2 linked regions of the Azoarcus sp. CIB genome follow. The main gene of each other region encodes a partner of the protein of the gene in region 2 in a complex. Links are inferred from orthologs where the notes say so. Each region holds a gene or a part of one and is shown on either strand. Other genes may lie near its edges.

The links.
Region 1: the proteins of secA (region 2) and secY are in contact, whole or in part, in a crystal structure (PDB 3DIN), measured with the Thermotoga maritima proteins. The link is inferred for Azoarcus sp. CIB from one-to-one orthologs. Residues at the interface, in WP_004082002.1 of Thermotoga maritima: Glu261, Ala262, Arg263, Lys300, Ala301, Arg302, Thr303, Ile304, Ile305, Leu323, Tyr324, Asp325, Pro326, Val329, Ser330, Tyr333, Ile336, Lys340, Phe345, Val349, Glu363, Phe364, Tyr374, Ser375, Gly376, Gly377, Glu393, Ile395, Thr482, Ser483; in WP_004081795.1 of Thermotoga maritima: Glu108, Gly109, Glu110, Glu111, Ala236, Glu237, Arg238, Arg239, Ile240, Thr241, Ile242, Gln243, Tyr244, Ala245, Arg246, Arg247, Val248, Thr249, Gly250, Arg251, Arg252, Val253, Tyr254, Gly256, Ala257, Ser258, Thr259, Tyr260, Leu261, Pro262.

What each region holds. Positions count from the first base shown.
Region 1 is NZ_CP011072.1:4,478,320-4,486,577, reverse strand. Bases 4,517-7,474 are described here. They hold secY (preprotein translocase subunit SecY), read left to right. Parts: upstream 4,517-5,311; coding sequence 5,312-6,637; downstream 6,638-7,474. Other genes in these bases: rpsK (30S ribosomal protein S11), read left to right, coding at 7,423-7,474; rpsM (30S ribosomal protein S13), read left to right, coding at 7,048-7,410; rpmJ (50S ribosomal protein L36), read left to right, coding at 6,881-6,994; infA (translation initiation factor IF-1), read left to right, coding at 6,641-6,859; rplO (50S ribosomal protein L15), read left to right, coding at 4,860-5,297. Outside these bases: rpsC (30S ribosomal protein S3), read left to right, coding at 1-233; rplP (50S ribosomal protein L16), read left to right, coding at 233-646; rpmC (50S ribosomal protein L29), read left to right, coding at 649-843; rpsQ (30S ribosomal protein S17), read left to right, coding at 840-1,109; rplN (50S ribosomal protein L14), read left to right, coding at 1,258-1,626; rplX (50S ribosomal protein L24), read left to right, coding at 1,639-1,956; rplE (50S ribosomal protein L5), read left to right, coding at 1,966-2,505; rpsN (30S ribosomal protein S14), read left to right, coding at 2,513-2,818; rpsH (30S ribosomal protein S8), read left to right, coding at 2,831-3,226; rplF (50S ribosomal protein L6), read left to right, coding at 3,236-3,769; rplR (50S ribosomal protein L18), read left to right, coding at 3,782-4,135; more of rpsE, read left to right, coding at 4,148-4,516; more of rpsK, read left to right, coding at 7,475-7,812; rpsD (30S ribosomal protein S4), read left to right, coding at 7,827-8,258. UniProt on the Escherichia coli protein: The central subunit of the protein translocation channel SecYEG. Consists of two halves formed by TMs 1-5 and 6-10.
Region 2 is NZ_CP011072.1:4,219,234-4,230,406, forward strand. Bases 3,859-7,176 are described here. They hold secA (preprotein translocase subunit SecA), read right to left. Parts: upstream 6,783-7,176; coding sequence 4,059-6,782; downstream 3,859-4,058. Other genes in these bases: AzCIB_RS18875 (HDOD domain-containing protein), read right to left, coding at 3,859-3,969; AzCIB_RS18885 (DciA family protein), read left to right, coding at 6,951-7,176. Also shown: AzCIB_RS18865 (PAS domain-containing sensor histidine kinase), read right to left, coding at 1-999; bifunctional glutamate N-acetyltransferase/amino-acid acetyltransferase ArgJ, read right to left, coding at 1,099-2,337; more of AzCIB_RS18875, read right to left, coding at 2,422-3,858; more of AzCIB_RS18885, read left to right, coding at 7,177-7,385; AzCIB_RS18890 (hypothetical protein), read right to left, coding at 7,494-7,682; lpxC (UDP-3-O-acyl-N-acetylglucosamine deacetylase), read right to left, coding at 7,693-8,610; cell division protein FtsZ, read right to left, coding at 8,817-9,956; cell division protein FtsA, read right to left, coding at 10,102-11,173. UniProt on the Escherichia coli protein: Required for protein export, interacts with the SecYEG preprotein conducting channel.

The sequences.
Region 1 (8,258 bases), 260 kb from region 2 along the record:
CGGAAGCAAGCACGACTTACGGCATCATCGGCATCAAGGTTTGGGTCTATAAGGGCGAGATGCTCGGTCGTAATGAGCGTCCGGCAGTCGTCGAAAACGAGAACGAGGCTCGTCGGGGCCGACGCGGCGCGCCGCGCGGTGCCGAGGGTGAAGGTCGCCCCGGTCGCCGTCCCGCACGCCGTGGCGGTGCTGAAGGGCAGGCCAAGCAGCCGCAAGAAAGCAGGGGTGAATGATGCTTCAGCCGACGAGAAGGAAATATCGAAAGGAGCAGAAGGGCCGTAACACCGGAGTGGCAACGCGCGGTGCGAAAGTTAGCTTCGGCGAATTCGGCCTCAAGGCAATTGGGCGCGGTCGCCTGACGGCCCGCCAGATTGAGTCTGCCCGTCGTGCGATGACTCGGCATATCAAGCGCGGCGGCCGGATCTGGATCCGGATCTTCCCGGACAAGCCGATCTCGAAGAAGCCTGCAGAAGTCCGTATGGGTAACGGCAAGGGTAACCCCGAGTACTGGGTTGCCGAGATTCAGCCGGGCAAGGTCCTGTACGAGATGGATGGTGTCGATGAGGCGCTGGCGCGTGAAGCGTTCCGCCTCGCAGCCGCGAAGCTGCCGCTCGAGACCGTGTTTGTTCACCGTCAACTGGGGTAATCATGAAAGCGAGTGAACTCCGCGCGAAAAGCGCCGGTGAATTGAATCAGGAATTGCTCGAGTTGCTGAAGGCGCAGTTCTCGCTGCGTATGCAGCTTGCGACGCAGCAGCTCGGCAACACAAGCCAACTCGGAAAGGTTCGCCACGACATCGCGCGTGTGCGTACCGTTCTGCGTGAAAAGGCAGGGCAGAAATGAGCGAACAAATCGAAAAGGTGCGTCGCGCCCTCGTCGGCCGTGTAGTCAGCGACAAGATGCAGAACACGGTTACCGTGTTGGTTGAGCGTCGCGTCAAGCACGAACTGTACGGAAAAGTGATTACGCGTTCGGCGAAGTATCATGCGCACGTCGAGGGCGGCATCGCTGCCGCCGGCGATTTGGTTGAGATCGAGGAGTGCCGTCCGATTTCCAAGACCAAGTCCTGGCGCGTCGCGAAGGTACTCGAGAAGGTAAGCGTAATCTAAGCAGAGTACGGGCTACTGCTGTGGACAGCTTGGCAGGTGACTGCCAAGCTGTTATAATTTTCTTTCTTTGCTTTTCGCTCTTCGGGGCTCCCTACCCGTACGGGTTCCAAGACTGACCGCTGTAGCGGGGCAAGTTGGAGATAAATTCATGATTCAAATGCAGTCCATTCTGGATGTCGCCGACAATACTGGCGCGCGTTCGGTGATGTGCATCAAGGTCCTTGGTGGTTCGAAGCGTCGCTATGCTGGCATCGGCGACATCATCAAGGTGACCGTGAAGGATGCAGCACCGAGGGGTCGCGTCAAGAAGGGCGATATCTACAGTGCCGTGGTGGTGCGTACCGCGAAGGGCGTGCGTCGTCCGGACGGTTCGTTGGTAAGGTTCGATGGCAATGCGGCCGTCCTGCTGAATAATAAGCTCGAGCCGATCGGCACGCGTATCTTCGGGCCGGTGACGCGCGAGCTGCGTACCGAGCGGTTCATGAAGATCGTCTCGCTGGCGCCTGAAGTGCTCTAAGGAGTTATCGAGATGAACAAGATCCGCAAGGGTGATGAGGTTGTTGTCCTGACGGGCAAGGACCGTGGTCGTCGCGGTGTCGTGCTGCGTCGTGTCGACGAGGATCATCTGGTGGTTGAGGGTGTGAATCGTGCGAAGAAGCATGTGCGTCCGAATCCGCTCAAGGGGGAAGTGGGTGGCATCGTTGAGAAGGAGATGCCGCTGCACGTTTCGAACGTTGCGCTGTTCAACTCCGCCACTCAGAAGGGTGATCGCGTGGGTATTCGTGTGCTTGAGGATGGTCGCAAGGTGCGCTTCTTCAAGTCGAATGGCGAACTGGTGAACGCGTAAGGAGTGGTGATGGCGCGCTTGCAGCAGTACTACAAGGAAACGATTGCTCTCGATCTGCTGAAGCAGTTCGGGTACAAGTCCGTGATGGAAGTGCCTCGTGTTACGAAGATCACGCTGAACATGGGTGTCGGCGAGGCGGTTGGTGACAAGAAGATTCTCGATCATGCTGTTGGCGACATGCAGAAGATCGCGGGTCAGAAGCCGGTGGTGACCAAGGCGCGCAAGTCGATCGCGGGTTTCAAGATTCGTGACGGTTATCCGATCGGCTGCATGGTGACCTTGCGTGGCGAGAAGATGTTCGAATTCCTCGATCGTCTGGTGACGATCGCCATGCCGCGCATTCGCGATTTTCGCGGTATCGCCGGCAAGGGCTTCGACGGTCGCGGCAACTACAACCTGGGCGTCAAAGAGCAGATCATTTTTCCCGAGATCGAGTACGACAAGATCGATGCTCTGCGGGGTATGAATATCAGCATCACGACGACGGCCAAGACCGATCAGGAAGCTCGCGCTCTGCTCGCGGCGTTCAAGTTCCCGTTCAAGAATTGAGGGTGTTATGGCAAAACTGGCTCTGATCAATCGAGAAGAGAAGCGTCGCAAGCTGGTGGCGAAATTCGCCGCGAAGCGTGCCGCGCTGATCGCTCAGATCAACGATTTCAAGTTGCCTGAAGAAGAGCGCATGGCTGCTCGTCTGAAGCTGCAGCAGCTTCCCCGCAACGCAAGCCCCGTTCGCGAGCGCAATCGCTGCGCCCTGACGGGTCGTCCGCGCGGCGTGTTCCGCAAATTCGGGCTGTGCCGCAACAAGCTGCGCGATCTCGCGTTCCGCGGCGAAGTTCCGGGTATGACCAAGGCGAGCTGGTAAGGAGATTATCGAATGAGTATGTCCGATCCGATCGCCGATATGCTGACCCGCATCCGCAATGGTCAGCAGGCTCAAAAGCAGAGCGTGTCAATGCCCAGCTCGAAGCTGAAGGTTGCGATTGCCAAGGTCCTGCAGGATGAAGGTTACATCGACGGCTATGCAGTGCGTGATGCCGAGGGCAAGGCCCAGCTCGACGTGGAGTTGAAGTACTACGCCGGTCGTCCTGTCATCGAGCGCATCGAGCGTGTCAGCCGTCCCGGTCTGCGTGTCTACAAGGGCAGTGACGATCTGCCGCGTGTCATGAACGGTCTTGGTGTTGCGATCGTGTCGACGCCGCGTGGCGTCATGACCGACCGTGCGGCACGTGCCGGGCGCGTGGGCGGCGAAGTCATCTGTTACGTCGCTTAAGGGGGTCTCATGTCTCGTGTAGCTAAGAATCCGGTGGCAATCCCCCAGGGCGTCGATGTGAACGTCGCGGCTGGCGAGGTTTCCGTCAAGGGGCCGCTGGGTACCGCCAAGCAGTACATCGGCAACGCTGTCTCGGTGCAGCGCGAAGGCGATGCGCTCGTGTTCGCCGCCGTTGCCGGTGCTGCGAATGGCCGTGCGATGTCGGGTACCGTGCGCGCGCTGGTGAATAACATGGTCACCGGCGTGACGAAGGGTTTCGAGCGCAAGCTGAACCTCGTGGGCGTCGGTTATCGTGCGCAGGCGCAGGGCGACAAGCTGAATCTGACGCTCGGTTTTTCGCATCCTGTCGTGCACCAGATGCCGGCCGGTGTGAAGGTGGAAACCCCGACGCAGACGGAAATCGTCATCAAGGGCATCGACAAGCAGCAAGTCGGGCAGGTCGCTGCCGAAGTGCGTGCATACCGCGCTCCTGAGCCTTACAAGGGCAAGGGCGTCCGCTACGCGGACGAGGTGGTCGTGCTCAAGGAAACCAAGAAGAAGTAAGGGCGGTTCGATATGAACAAGAAAGTGGTTCGTCTGCGTCGTGCTCGTAAAACCCGAGCCAAAATCGCGGAACTGAAGGCGGTTCGTCTGACTGTGTTCCGTTCCAATTCCCATATCTACGCCCAGATCATCGATGGTTCCGGTGCGCGTGTGCTCGCGGCTGCCTCAACGGTCGAGGCGGACGTGCGTTCGCAACTGTCGCACGGCGGCAATAAGGCTGCTGCCGTGATCGTCGGCAAGCTGATCGCCGAGCGTGCGAAGGCCGCGGGTATCGAGTCCGTCGCGTTCGATCGCGCCGGCTTCCAGTATCACGGTCGCGTCCAGGCGCTGGCCGAGGCCGCCCGCGAAGGCGGTCTCAAGTTCTAAGCGAGGAATCGTATGGCTAAGCAACAAAGCAAGCGTCCGCAGGCTTCCGAGGAGCGTGACGACGGCCTGCGCGAGAAGATGGTCGCCATCAACCGCGTGACCAAGGTCGTGAAGGGCGGTCGTATCCTCGGTTTTGCGGCGCTGACGGTGGTTGGCGATGGCGATGGCGGCATCGGCATGGGTAAAGGCAAGTCCCGCGAAGTGCCCGTCGCCGTGCAGAAGGCTATGGACGAGGCGCGCCGCAAGATGGTCAAGGTCTCGCTGAAGAGCGGTACGCTGCAGCATTCGGTGGTCGGCAAGCATGGCGCTGCGTCGGTCCTGATGCAGCCGGCACCCAGCGGTACCGGAATCATTGCCGGCGGCCCGATGCGCGCGGTTTTCGAAGTCATGGGTGTGACCGACGTGACCTGCAAGTGCCTCGGTTCGTCGAATCCGTACAACGTCGTGCGTGCAACGCTGAACGGTCTCCTGGCGGTCAACACGCCGGCGGAGATCGCCGCGAAGCGTGGCAAGAGCGTCGAAGAAATTCTGGGGTAAGCCATGGCCGAGAAAACGATCAAGGTTACGCTGGTCAAGAGCGTGATCGGTACCAAGCAGTCGCACCGTGCTACGGTGCGCGGGCTCGGCTTGCGTCGCCTGAACCATACCGTCGAACTTCAGGACACGCCTGAAGTTCGCGGCATGGTGAATAAGGTGTCCTACCTGCTGAAGTGTGAGGGTTGAGATGCGTCTGAATACGATTAAACCCGCAGCCGGTTCGAAGTCAGCCGCCAGGCGCGTCGGACGCGGCATCGGCAGTGGCCTGGGTAAAACCTGCGGCCGCGGTCACAAGGGGCAAAAGTCACGTGCCGGCGGATTCCACAAGGTCGGTTTCGAAGGCGGTCAGATGCCGCTTCAGCGCCGTCTGCCGAAGCGTGGCTTCGTCTCGCTGACCGGATCGCGCAACGCCGAAGTTCGTCTCTCGGAACTGGATAAGCTGCCGGTTGATGAGGTCGATCTACTCGTGCTGAAGCAGGCCGGCGTGATAGCTGCTGATGCGCTTTCGGCGAAGGTGGTTCTGTCCGGCAGCATCGGCCGTAAGGTCACGTTGCGCGGCGTCGGTGCTACGAAGGGCGCGCTCGCGGCCATTCAGGCGGCCGGCGGTTCGGTCGTCACCGAGTAAGCGGGAATCCAGCTGTGGCCAATCCCGCTGCCACCTTGGGAACGCCCGGTCGTTTTGGCGATCTGAAGCGCCGACTGTTGTTCCTGGTCGGTGCTCTGATCGTCTATCGGATCGGTGCGCACATCCCTGTGCCCGGAATCGATCCCAGTCGGCTGGCGGAGTTGTTCCAGTCGCAGTCGGGGGGAATTCTCGGCGTCTTCAACCTGTTCTCGGGTGGTGCGCTGTCGCGCTTCACTATCTTTGCGCTCGGGATCATGCCGTACATCTCGGCATCGATCATCATGCAGTTGATGACTGTGGCGGTACCGTCGCTAGAAGCCCTGAAGAAGGAGGGTGAGGCCGGTCGGCGCAAGATCACGCAGTACACGCGTGCCGGCACGCTGATTCTGGCGTTGGCTCAGTCCCTCGGCATCGCAATTGCGCTCGAAGGGCAGGCCGGGCTGGTGCTGGATCCGGGGCTCACCTTCCGTTTCGTGACGGTGGCGACGCTCGTGACGGGCACGATGTTCCTGATGTGGCTCGGTGAGCAGATCACCGAACGCGGGTTGGGCAACGGTATCTCTCTCATCATCTTCGCCGGCATTGCGGCGGGGCTGCCGAGCTCGATCGCCGGTCTGTTCGAGCTCGTGCGCACGGGTGCGATGCATCCCTTCACGGCGCTGCTGATCTGCGTGCTGGTGGCGCTCGTCACGGCGTTCGTGGTGTTCGTCGAGCGCGGCCAGCGCAAGATCTTGGTGAACTACGCAAAGCGCCAGGTCGGTAACAAGATCTACGGCGGCCAGAGTTCGCATCTGCCGCTGAAGCTGAACATGGCCGGCGTAATTCCACCGATTTTCGCGTCGAGCATCATCCTTTTTCCCGCGACGCTGGGTCAGTGGTTCGGTTCGTCGGAGAGCATGATCTGGCTGCGGGATCTTTCGGCGAAGCTCGCGCCCGGGCAGCCGGTCTACGTGATGCTCTACGCAGTGGCGATCGTGTTCTTCTGTTTCTTCTACACCGCGCTCGTGTTCAATGCACGGGAGACCGCGGATAACCTGAAGAAGAGCGGGGCGTTCGTGCCAGGTATTCGGCCGGGCGACCAGACGGCGCGCTACATCGACAAGATCTTGACGCGACTGACGTTGGTGGGGGCGGTGTATATCACGCTGGTATGCCTGCTGCCCGAGTTTCTGATCCTGAAGTGGAATGTTCCGTTCTACTTCGGCGGGACGTCGCTACTGATCATCGTGGTGGTGACGATGGACTTCATGGCGCAGGTTCAGGCTTACGTTATGTCTCATCAGTACGAGAGTCTGCTGAAGAAGGCGAACTTCAAGGGGGCGGGCCTTCCGATCCGGTAAGTTATGGCGAAGGAAGACGTTATCGAGATGCAGGGGGAGGTTGCCGAGAACCTCCCTAACGCAACGTTTCGCGTCCGGCTCGAAAACGGACACATGGTCCTCGGGTATATATCCGGGAAGATGCGTATGCACTACATCCGCATTCTTCCTGGTGACAAGGTCACCGTGCAGTTGACGCCCTATGACCTGACCAAGGCCCGGATCGTCTTCCGGACCAAGTAATCAAGAAACAGGAGCAAGGAAATGAGAGTTCAGGCATCGGTTAAGCGGCTCTGCCGCAATTGCAAGATCGTTCGCCGCAAGGGTGTTGTCCGCGTCATCTGCGCGGATCCGCGGCATAAACAGCGTCAGGGTTGATCTTCGGGCGCTCAGGGATTAACATTTAATGTTTAGCTTTTTGGGGTAATCGAATGGCCCGTATTGCTGGGGTAAACATTCCCAATCACAAGCATGCCGAGATTGCGCTGACCGCCATCTATGGAATTGGCCGTTCGCGTGCTCAGAATATCTGTGATTCCGCCAACGTCGCGCGTTCCGTCAAGGTGAAGGATCTCACCGAGTCGGATATGGAGCGCCTGCGTGACGAGGTCGGCAAGTTTATCGTCGAGGGCGATCTTCGCCGTGAAGTGACGATGAATATCAAGCGCCTGATGGATTTGGGCTGCTATCGTGGTGTCCGTCACCGTCGCGGCCTTCCGCTGCGCGGTCAGAGGACCCGGACTAACGCCCGCACCCGCAAGGGACCGCGCAAGGCGATCGCCGGAAAGAAGTGATAAGGACTGATAATGGCTAAAACTGCTGCGAAAGTTCGCAAGAAGGTCAAAAAGAACGTTGCCGAGGGTATCGCGCACGTTCATGCGAGCTTCAATAACACGATCATTACGATTACCGATCGTCAGGGCAATGCCCTGTCGTGGGCAACGTCGGGCGGTGCGGGCTTCAAGGGTTCGCGCAAGAGCACGCCGTTTGCCGCCCAGGTTGCCGCTGAAGCCGCAGGCAAGGCCGCGCAGGAATGCGGCGTCAAGAACCTGGAAGTGCGCATCAAGGGGCCCGGTCCGGGCCGCGAATCCGCTGTTCGCGCCCTGAACGCGCTGGGTATGAAGATCTCCAGCATTACCGACATCACGCCGATTCCGCACAACGGCTGCCGTCCGCCGAAAAAGCGTCGTATCTGACAAGGAGTTGAAACGTGGCTCGTAATCTGGATCCCAAGTGCCGTCAGTGCCGTCGCGAAGGCGAGAAGCTGTTCCTGAAGGCCGAGAAGTGCTTCACCGACAAGTGCGCGATCGAGCGCCGCTCGTATGCTCCTGGTCAGCATGGCCAGCGTTCCGGACAGCGTCTGTCCGGTTATGGCGTTCAGCTGCGTGAAAAGCAGAAGATCCGCCGTCTGTATGGCGTCCTCGAGGCGCAGTTCCGCAAGGTGTACGCCGAGGCAGACCGCCGTCGCGGTCAGACCGGCGAGAACCTGCTGCAGTTGCTCGAAGGTCGCCTCGATTCCGTGGTTTACCGGATGGGTTTTGGCGGTTCGCGCGCTGAGTCCCGCCAGCTGGTCCGTCACAACGGCATTCTCGTGAATGGCAAGCGCGTCAACATCCCGTCGTACGTCGTACGTCCGGGCGAG
Region 2 (11,173 bases):
CGCACGCTGGCCGGCCGAGCGGATCTCCTCGATGTACTTCAGCACGCGCGGCTGCCCGCCGTCCTGTTTGAGCTGCGTGGCCGCGAGCTGAGAGTAGCCGAGGATGGCGGCGAGGACGTTGTTGAAATCGTGCGCGATGCCTCCCGCCAGGGTGGCGACGAGCTCCATGCGCTCGAGCCGTGCAACGCGCTCGAACAGTTCATGGCGCCGGCGCTCGTCCTCGCGCAGCTGCGTGATGTCTTCCTTCAGCGCGACGAAATGACGGACCTCGCCGCTCTCGTCCCGTACCGGCGACACGGATACCGCCTCGCGGATCAGCCTGCCGTCGCGACCGCGATTAGACATCTCGCCGCGCCAGGTCTCTCCGGCAAGGATTGTCCGCCACAGGCTTGCGTACTCCTCGTGCGTCGTTTCGCCGGACTTGAAGATGCTCGGCCGCGCCCCGATCAGCTCGTCCTCGGAATAGCCGTACGCCTTGCAGCAGGCGGGATTCACGTATTCGATACGCCCGTCCCCATCCGTGATGATGACCGAACAGCCGGACTGAGCGATCGCTTCGGCAAGCGTCCGGTTGCGCGCCTCGCTCGCCCGCAGGGCGTCTTCCGCTCGCTTGATCGGCGTGATGTCGGCGAAGCTGGTGATCACCGACGCGATCCGGCCCGCGGCACCGGCAATCGGCTGGCTGTTGACCTGGATCCACACCGGATCCTGCCCCGGATGGGCGATACCCATCACCACGCCGCGCTGCGGCAGGCCGGTACGCAGCGTGACCATCGCCGGGTGCTGATCGGGCGGACAGGGAGAACCGTCCTCATGGAGAAAGCCGACCGGCAGGCTTTCAGCCGTGTGACCTTCGAGTTCGGCCGCGGAAAGGCCGTAGATCTGCTGTGCCGTGCGGTTGCAGGCCGTGATGCGGCCTGCACCGTCGCGCACGACGACCCCTTCGAGCATGATGTCGAACAGGGGCGAGAGGTCGTCCTGACTCCGCGATTCGCGCATTGACTGCTGCTTGTCTGCCATCTTGATCCAGGTCGATCTGCTTCCCGGATTATACGTACAGCATAGCAATGCAGCCAGTGCGCGATTTGCGCCGGAACATCAACTGCGATAGTCGGCGTTGATCTTCACGTAATCGTACGAAAAATCGCAGGTCCACACCGTGGCGCGCTCGAGGCCGCGACCGAGATCGACACGCACGGTGATCTCGGATTCTTTCATCACGCGCGCACCGGCGTCCTCGCGATACGTTGCCGCACGGCCACCGTTCTCGGCGACGAGCACCTCTTCGTGCGCGCCCCCCAGCCACACCCGCAGCCCGCTCACGTCGAGATCGTCGATACCCGCGTAGCCGATCGCCGCGAGGATGCGCCCGAGGTTGGGGTCCGAGGCGAAGAAGGCGGTCTTGACCAGCGGCGAATGGCCGATCGCATAGGCCACCTTGCGGCACTCCGCTCGGTCCCTGCCGCCCTCGACCGCGATCGTCATGAACTTGGTCGCACCTTCGCCGTCGCGCACGATCGCCTGGGCGAGCCTGATCGAAACGTCGATGAGCGCTTCGCGCAGCGCGCGGAAGTCCTCGCCCAGCGGATCGTTGATCTCGGTGTTGCCGGCCTTGCCGGTCGCGATGATGATGAAGGAGTCGTTGGTCGAGGTGTCGCCGTCGACGGTGATGCTGTTGAACGACAGGTCGGCCGCTTCGCGGGCGAGCGTGTCCAGCAGGGACTGCGAGATTGCCGCATCGCAGGCGAGGAAGCCGAGCATCGTCGCCATGTTGGGCTTGATCATGCCCGCGCCCTTGCTGATGCCGGTCAGCGTGACCGTGCGTCCCGCGATCGTCACCTGGCGCGACACGGCCTTGGCCACGGTATCAGTCGTCATGATCGCGTGCGCCGCATCGAACCAGCCATCGGCACGCAGATTGGCCTGCGCAGCGGGAAGTCCGGCCACCAGGCGATCGACGGGCAGAGGCTCGAGAATCACGCCGGTCGAAAACGGCAGAACCTGCTCGGCCGCGATGCCCAGCAGGCTGGCCACGACCGCACAGGTAGCGTTGGCGTTCGCCAGCCCTTCCTCGCCCGTCCCGGCGTTGGCGACGCCGGTATTGATCACGAGCGCGCGGACGTTGCCGCCGGGAAGGTGATCTTTGCACACCTGCACCGGGGCAGCACAGAAACGGTTGAGCGTGAACACCCCCGCCACGCGGCTGCCGGGCGCCACTTCGATGAGGGTCAGGTCGCGACGGTTCTGCTTGCGGATCGCGGCTTCGGCAACCCCGAGGCGAACGCCTGCAACCGGACACAGCTCCGAGGCAACCGGGGTCGAGAGGTTAACGGGCATGACGGGTCTCCATCGGACAAAGGGCGGCAGGTGCCGCCACGGTTTCATTGGATGCCGGCAAGGACATCGCTGCAAAGCCACGCATCAGCCGTTCTGGCGCGAGGACGAGGCTGCCGCGACGGCGAGCGAGACTTGCTGGGCGAACAGCTGGAAGGCTTCGAATCGTTCGTCATCGACAGCCGCCGCGGCATGGGACCGGTCACCGTAGAAAAGACCGATCGGGCGCCCCTGGGCGAGGATGGGTGCAATGCAGGCGTAGCCGGCATCGGTCACCTGCTGCAGGCGATCGAGCCGGATCCCCGGCGGCGTCTGGCCGGGACCGAAACGCATCGCCCGCGGGTTGCGGAAGAATTCGTTGAACAGATCCCCGGCCGTGCCGTCGAGGGAAAAAATGAACGCCTGCCGCAAGGCCTCGGCGCCGCCACCGAGCGAAGTCTTGCCGATGAGCTGCAGCCGGTTCTGCGACAACAGCGCGAACAGCACGCGGTCGAAGCCGACGCCGCGATAGATACCTTCGAGCACGAGTTGCAGGATTTCGTTGAGGTTCGCACCCGCCGCGATGCGGCCAGAAATCTCGCGCAGGATCCTCAACTGGAGATGCGGATCGGGCTCCATCGCGAGGGTTTCCGCCGCATCGGTCTCATCGGGCTCCGGCGCCCCCGCGGCAGGAGTCGGCCGCGGAATCAACTCCCCGGCTTCGGCGGCACCGAAATATCTGGCAATGCGCGCTGCCTCGACGCTGTTGGCTGCAAGCTCCTCGCGCATCGCCTCGGACGAAAGTCCGGCAAAGGTCGCCAAGCCGCGAACAACCTTTTCCAGGCCCGGGCTGTCCCAGCCGTTTTCAACCTCGACCGCGAAGCGGTGGGCGAAGTGGATGGCCTGCTCCGGCACCCCGCCGCGACTGGTGCCATCGAGCACGGACTGAAGCAGCGGCCCGAGCTTCCACTCGCGCGCCAGCCCCTGCGAGAGCTGGCGCAGGCGAAAGCCGAGCACGCTCATCTGCGCCTCGTCGTCGGACTGGCCTGCGGCAAGGGCCTCGTCCAGCCGCTGCGCGAGCTTGCCGCCGAAGCACCAGAACGCCATCTCGCCCACGCGGGACAGCAGCGCGGCAATGAAGACCTCTTCGCTGCGTCCGTCGCGTCGCAGCGCGGCCAGTGCGCGCGCCTGCACCGCCGCATGGAACACACGCGCCATCTCGTTCACGACACGCTGCCGGACACCGCCGGCCAGCAGGGCATCGATCACGCGGATCGCCACCGCGATCTCCGCGACGGCGTTGAAGCCGAGCACCACGATGGCGCGGCTGATCGTGCTCACGACCTGGCGCGATGGGTTATACAGGACGCTGTTGGCGAGCTTGAGCACCTTCGCGGTCATTGCCGCGTCCTGCAGGATGGCCTGGGCGAGCTTGCCGGTCGGGGATTTTTCGTCCTCCGTGACGGAATGGATCAGCGCCACCGTCGCGCCGAGCGCAGGCATCTCCTGGTCGCGAATGAAGGCAACCCACTCACCGAGGCCGCGCGGCTCGCGCTCCGCTTGCCCGGCGGCATCCACCGGAACGCCGAGTTGCAGTTCCGGAAACAGTGCGGGCGCGCCGGGGCGCCTGCCCTTGGGATCGGCCGGGCCCGTCATGTACGGAAAGGCTGCGCGTGAAGCCAAAAACGGCTCGCGCTGGGCCGTTCAGGGACGCGGCGGGGAAGCGTCGTGCCGCCCATCGTGCCTCAGCTCAGCTTGCCGTGGCAGTGCTTGTACTTCTTCCCCGAACCGCAGGGGCAGGGGTCGTTGCGCCCGACCTTGGGGGCCTGCGCAACGGCAACGCCGCCTTCCTGCTCCTGCGACGCGGAGCCGAGCGCCTCGTCGTAGTCCGCGTGGTGATACTGCACGTTGTCCAGCTCGGGCGGACGCTCGGCCTCCTCCAGCTGCGACTCTGTGCGGACCTGGACGGTCATCAGCAGCTTGGACACTTCACTGCGCACGGACTCGAGCAGCGCTTCGAAAAGCTCGAAGGCCTCGCGCTTGTATTCCTGCTTCGGGTTCTTCTGGGCGTAGCCGCGCAGGTGGATGCCCTGCCGCAGATGGTCCAGCGCTGCCAGGTGCTCGCGCCAGTGCGTGTCGAGGCTCTGCAGCATCACGTCGCGCTCGAACTTGTGCCACGCCCCCGCGTCGACCTGAGCGATCTTCGCTGCATAGGCCTCGTCGGCGGCGGCAAGGATGCGCTTGAGAATGGTCTCGTCGTCCACATTCGACTCGACCTTCAGCCACTCGCTGACCGGAAGGCGGAGCTGGAATTCCGCCGCGAGGGCCTGCTCCAGTGCGGGGATGTCCCACTGCTCCTCGACGCTGTCGACCGGCACGTAGAGGCGGAAGGCGTCGTGCAGCACTCCCTGGCGCATCGCATGGATCGTGTCGGAGATCTCCTCGCTTTCGAGCAGTTCGTTGCGCTGCTGGTAGATCACCTTGCGCTGGTCGTTAGCGACGTCGTCATACTCGAGCAGCTGCTTGCGGATGTCGAAGTTGCGCTGCTCGACCTTGCGTTGCGCGGACTCAAGCGAGCGGGTGACCATCGCGTGCTCGATCGCCTCGCCCTCGGGCATTTTCAGGCGCACCATGATCGCGTTCAGGCGCTCGCCGGCGAAGATCTTCATCAGCGGATCTTCGAGCGAGAGGTAAAAGCGCGAGCTGCCCGGATCGCCCTGGCGGCCGGCACGGCCGCGCAGCTGGTTGTCGATGCGGCGCGACTCGTGGCGTTCGGTGCCGACGATGTGCAGGCCGCCCGCCGCGAGCACCTGCTCGTGGACTTTCAGCCACTCCTCGCGCATTCCGGCGATGCGTGCGTCCTTCTGCTCCTGGGTCAGCGCTTCGTCGTCGCGGATCGCCGCGATCTCGCGCTCGATGCTGCCGCCGAGCACGATGTCGGTGCCGCGACCGGCCATGTTCGTCGCGATCGTGATGACGCCCGGGCGCCCCGCCTGCGCGACGATCTCGGCTTCGTGTTCGTGCTGCTTGGCGTTGAGCAACTGATGGGGCAGCTTCTCGCGCTGCAGCAGCGCGGACAGGAATTCGTTGATCTCGATCGAAGTCGTGCCGACCAGCACCGGCTGGCCGCGACCGACGCATTCGCGGATGTCGCTGATCACCGCATCCCACTTCTCCTTCGCGGTGCGGAAAACCTTGTCGTTGTCGTCGCGGCGCTGCATCGGCCGGTTGGTCGGGACCACAACCGTTTCGAGACCGTAGATCTGATGGAACTCGTAGGCCTCGGTGTCGGCCGTGCCGGTCATGCCGGCAAGTTTGCCGTACATGCGGAAGTAGTTCTGGAAGGTGATCGATGCGAGCGTCTGGTTCTCGGCCTGGATGCGCACGCCTTCCTTGGCCTCGACGGCCTGGTGCAAGCCCTCGGACCAGCGGCGGCCGGCCATCAGGCGGCCGGTGAATTCATCGACGATCACCACCTCGTTGTTCTGCACGACGTAGTGCTGGTCCTTGAAGTACAGCGCGTACGCGCGCAGGGCCGCGTAAAGATGGTGCACCAGCAGGATGTTGCCCGGGTCGTACAGGCTCGTTCCCTCGGCCAGCAGGCCCATGCGGGTGAGGATCTGCTCGGCGTTCTCGTGCCCCTGCTCGGTGAGGAGCACTTGGCGCGCCTTGAGGTCCAGCGTGTAGTCGCCGGGCTTGGTGACCTCCTCGCCCTCGCCTTCCTGCTGCGTGAGCGCCGGGGCGACCTGATTGAGCTTGAGGTACAGCTCGGTGTGGTCCTCGGCCTGGCCGGAGATGATCAGCGGCGTACGCGCCTCGTCGATCAGGATCGAATCGACCTCGTCGACGATCGCGAAGTTGAGGCTGCGCTGCACGCGCTCGCTGGTGGAATACACCATGTTGTCGCGCAGGTAGTCGAAGCCGAACTCGTTGTTCGTGCCATAGGTGATGTCGGCGGCGTAGGCAGCCTGCTTTTCCTCGTGCCCCATGCGCGACAGGTTGCAGCCCGTCGTCAGCCCGAGAAAGCCGTAGATGCGCCCCATCCAGTCGGCGTCGCGGCTCGCGAGGTAGTCGTTGACGGTGACGACATGCACCCCCTTGCCGGCGAGCGCGTTGAGGTAGGCCGGCAGCGTCGCGACGAGGGTCTTGCCTTCGCCGGTGCGCATTTCGGAGATCTTGCCGTTGTGCTGCACCATGCCACCGATCAGCTGCACGTCGAAATGGCGCATGCCGTGGACACGCTTGGCCGCTTCGCGCACGACCGCAAAGGCTTCCGGCAGCAGGCTGTCGAGGTCTTCGCCATTGGCGACGCGCTGCCTGAATTCGTCCGTTTTGGCCCGCAGGGCCTCGTCCGTCAGGGCCGAAATCGTCGGCTCCAGGGCATTGATGGTGCGTACCGTCTGGGAATACTGGCGGATGAGGCGGTCGTTGCGACTACCGAAAATTTTCTTGAGCAGGCCGGAAATCATGTGGGTATCTGGTGGGACCGATTCGGCAAAGCGGGAAGTTTAGCATGCCGACCGCAAGGCCCCGCAGCGGATGCGGCGGCGGGAACGGGGCGCGGCCAGGAAGGTCTGCGCTTGCGGTAGCGGACTCCCCGACCTACCATCTGGGAGCAATCCGACTTCGGCCCCCTCATGACCCAGCTCATCCAGCGCTTCCTGGGCACCGGCGACGCTCTCGCACGCCTGAAGGACCACGCAGCGCGCCTGATGCGCCTGCAGAACCTGCTCCAGCAGCACCTTCCGCCCGCGCTCGCGTCGGCCTGTTCGGTCGCCAACCTGAAGGGCGACACGCTGGTGCTGCTCGCCAACGGCGGCGCCGCCGCCGCACGCCTGAAGCAGATTGCACCGTCGCTGGCCCAGGAGCTTGCCGCCGCGGGCCTGCAGATCAAGGCCGTGCAGGTGAAGGTGAAGGTGCTCGAGACGCGCGAGGAACGACGCCCTCCGCCGCAGCGCACGATCTCGGAAGGCGGCAGCCGCAGTATCGAGGATTTCTCTGCCACGCTGCCGGCGGATTCGCCGCTGCGCGAATCGCTGGAACGCCTGGTCCGGCGCAGTCGTCGCGACTGATTATCGGTCGGACGATCGAAGAGTCCCCCGTTCGCGTCGGGCGTACCGAAAGTCAGCGAGAGCTCTTCGACGGACTCGGCCGAAGCCGTATCTCGCAGTCGACAAAGGCTACATGAACGGCACGAACACGCGCTCGAGCGCGAACAGCGCGAGGAACACGAACAGGACGACGATCCCGGAGCGAAAGCAGTTCCACGCCCACAGGCGGTACTTCGGATTGCCGGTGAGCATCCACGCGACGAGCGATGCGCCGATGCCGATCACCGCAAGGATGGCGAACAGGCGGACCACCAGCATCGCCGGGCGCTCAGGCGAGGGAGAGTTCGAACTGGTGGCTGACCGCCGCCGGGGTCGCGGCGTCCTGCTCGAACGTCACGATCTCCCAGGCGCTACTGTCTTCCAGCAGCACGCGCAGCACCTGGTTGTTCAGCGCATGGCCGGCCTTGTGCGCGGAATAGCGGGCGAGAAGCGGATGGCCGCACAGGTAGAGGTCGCCGATCGCATCCAGGACCTTGTGCTTGACGAACTCGTCCACGTAGCGCAGGCCTTCCGTATTGAGCACGCGGTATTCGTCCATCACGATCGCGTTGTCCAGGCTGCCGCCCAGCGCCAAACCGTTGGAGCGCATGAACTCGACGTCCTGCATGAAGCCGAAGGTGCGCGCACGGGCGACGTCGCGAACGTAGGAGTGTTCGGCGAAATCGATGCTCACCTGCGTCGAGGTCTTGTCGATCGCCGGGTGGTTGAACACGATGGAGAAATCCAGCCTGAAGCCGTCATAAGGTTCGAGGCGCACCCATTTGTCGTCCTCGCGGTACTCGACGGCCTTCTTCACGCGCAGGAAGCGCTTGGGTGCCTGCTGTTCCTCGATACCCGCCGATTGCAGCAGGAACACGAAGGGACCCGCACTGCCATCGAGAATGGGAATTTCCGGTGCATCGACGTCAACGTGCACATTGTCGATGCCGAGACCGGCAAGGGCCGACATCAGGTGCTCGACGGTGCCGACCTTGGCGCCGTCGCGCTCGAGGCCCGAGCACATGCGCGTGTCGCACACGGAATAGGGGTCGGCCGGGAAGTCCACGACCGGATCGAGATCGACGCGGTGAAAGACGATGCCCGTATCGGGCGCAGCCGGACGCAGCACCAGCTGGACCTTGCGTCCGCCGTGCAGACCGACGCCGGTGGCCTTGATGAGCGATTTGAGGGTGCGCTGCCTGATCATTGTTAAATTCCCGTTACACGACAGCAGTTTAGCACGCACACGCGGCATCACACGGCAAGTTTCGCTGCAACGCAGCATGCAACACAGCGTTGCTGCGAACCGCCATCAAGCCCCTGCAGCGCCGGCCGGAACGGAAACGGGCGCATGCTGCGGACCGGAGGCGACGGTCCACAGCATGCGCCCGTAATGGGCGGAGCCGACGGTGCTCAGTCGGCCTGCTTGCGCAGGAAGGCCGGGATGTCGTACGTGCCCATGCCGTTGGCGCTCATCGCCTCGACCGTCGTGCGACGGTTGGTGCGAATGACCGCCGGAACGTCCAGGTTGGTCAGGTCGATGCCGCCGACCGAAGGGCCGTACGTTCCGGTGCCCTGCACTACTTGCATCACCGGCTGGCGCGCAGCGCGCGGCACGCCGAGGCCGGTCGCGACGACGGTGACGCGGACGCAGTCTTCCATCGATTCGTCGAACACCGTACCGTACTTGACGAAGGCTTCGGGCGCGGCGAAGGCCTGGACGGTCTTCACGGCGTCACGCACTTCGGACATCTTCAGCGAGCGGCTGGCCGTGATGTTGATCAGCACGCAGCGTGCGCCGGACAGTTCGGTACCCTCGAGCAGCGGGCTCACGGCGGCCTGCTCGGCGGCGATGCGTGCGCGGTCCATGCCGGAGGCTTCGGCCGAACCCATCATCGCGCGGCCCATCTCGCCCATTGCGGTGCGCACGTCCTGGAAGTCGACGTTCACCAGGCCCGGCACATTGATGATCTCGGCGATGCCGCCAACGGCGCTGCGCAGCACGTTGTCGGCGGAGCGGAAGCAGTCCTCGAAGCCGGCGTCGTCGCCGTACACTTCGAGCAGCTTGTCGTTGAGGACGATGATCAGCGAGTCGACGTAGCGGGTCAGCTCCTCGACGCCGCTTTCCGCGACGCGCAGGCGGTTCTCGAAGTCGAAGGGCTTGGTCACGACCGCGACGGTCAGGATGCCCATCTCCTTGGCGATCTCGGCCACGACCGGCGCCGCGCCGGTGCCGGTGCCGCCGCCCATGCCGCCGGTGATGAAGCACATGTGGGCGCCGTCGAGCGCCGCAGCGATCGCTTCGCGCGAATCCTGCGCCGCGGCACGGCCGGCTTCGGGCTTCGAGCCGGCGCCCAGGCCCGAGTTGCCCAGCTGGATCTTGTTCGGGGCGAGGCAGCGATGGAGCGCCTGCGCATCGGTGTTGGCGACGATGAATTCGACGCCCTGCACCCCTTCCCGGATCATGTGATCGACGGCATTGCCGCCGGCGCCGCCGACACCGATCACCTTGATGATCGTGCCGGTCTGCTCCTTCTCAACGATTTCAAACATTTGCCTCGCCTCCTGAAAAACAACCCCGATACGCACCGAGCCGCCGCCGAGTCTACATCTAGTAATAAATCAAAAGTTTACAACTAAATAAGGGGACCTGATCAACAACTCATTCAATTTGGCTGAAAAATTCCACGCCGTTCCGTCAAAAATTCTTCTCGAACCACGCCTTCATGCGGCCGAACACCTGCTTCACGCTCCGGGTGTCGCGCGCGAGCATGCCGCGGCGGCGCTGGGCATGGCCTTCCATGACCAGGCCCATGGCTGTGGCATAGCGCGGATGGCACACGACATCCGCAAGGCCTCCCGAATACTGCGGTGCGCCCACGCGCACCGGCATGTGGAACACTTCCTCGCCGAGTTCGACCATGCCGAGCATCACGGACGAGCCACCGGCGAGCACGATGCCCGAGGAGAGCAGCTCTTCGTAGCCGCTGCGACGCAGCTCGGCCTGCACGAGTTCGAACAGTTCGGACACGCGCGGCTCGATGACGTCGGCGAGACGCTGGCGCGACAGCGGACGCGGCGGGCGGTCGCCGACGCCGGGTACCTCGATCATTTCCTCGGGATCGGCCAGCGTGTGCATCGCGACGCCGTGGCGGATCTTGATCTCCTCGGCTTCGGAGGTCGGCGTGCGCAGTGCCATCGCGATGTCGTTGGTGATCTGGTCGCCCGCGACCGGCAGCACCGCCGTGTGGCGGATCGCGCCGTGCGTGAAGACCGCGATGTCGGTCGTGCCGCCGCCGATGTCAACGAGGCACACGCCCAGTTCCTTCTCGTCCTCGGTCAGCACCGCATAGCTCGAGGCGAGCGGCTGCAGGATGAGATCCATGACCTCGAGTCCGCAGCGGCGCACGCACTTGATGACGTTCTGGGCCGCCGACACGGCGCCGGTGACGATATGCACCTTGACCTCGAGCTTGACGCCGCTCATGCCGATCGGCTCGCGCACGCCGCCCTGCCCGTCGATGATGAATTCCTGGGTGAGCGTGTGCAGGATCTGCTGTTCCGCGGGCACCGGCATTGCACGGGCGACCTCGATCACGCGCTCGACGTCGAGCGGGGTGACCTCCTTGTCCTTGATCGCGACCATGCCGTTGGAGTTGAAGCTCTTGATGTGACTGCCGGCGATCCCGGTATAGACGTCGCGGATCTTGCAGTCGGCCATCAGCTCGACTTCCTGGATCACGCGCGAGATCGCATCGACGGTGGCCTCG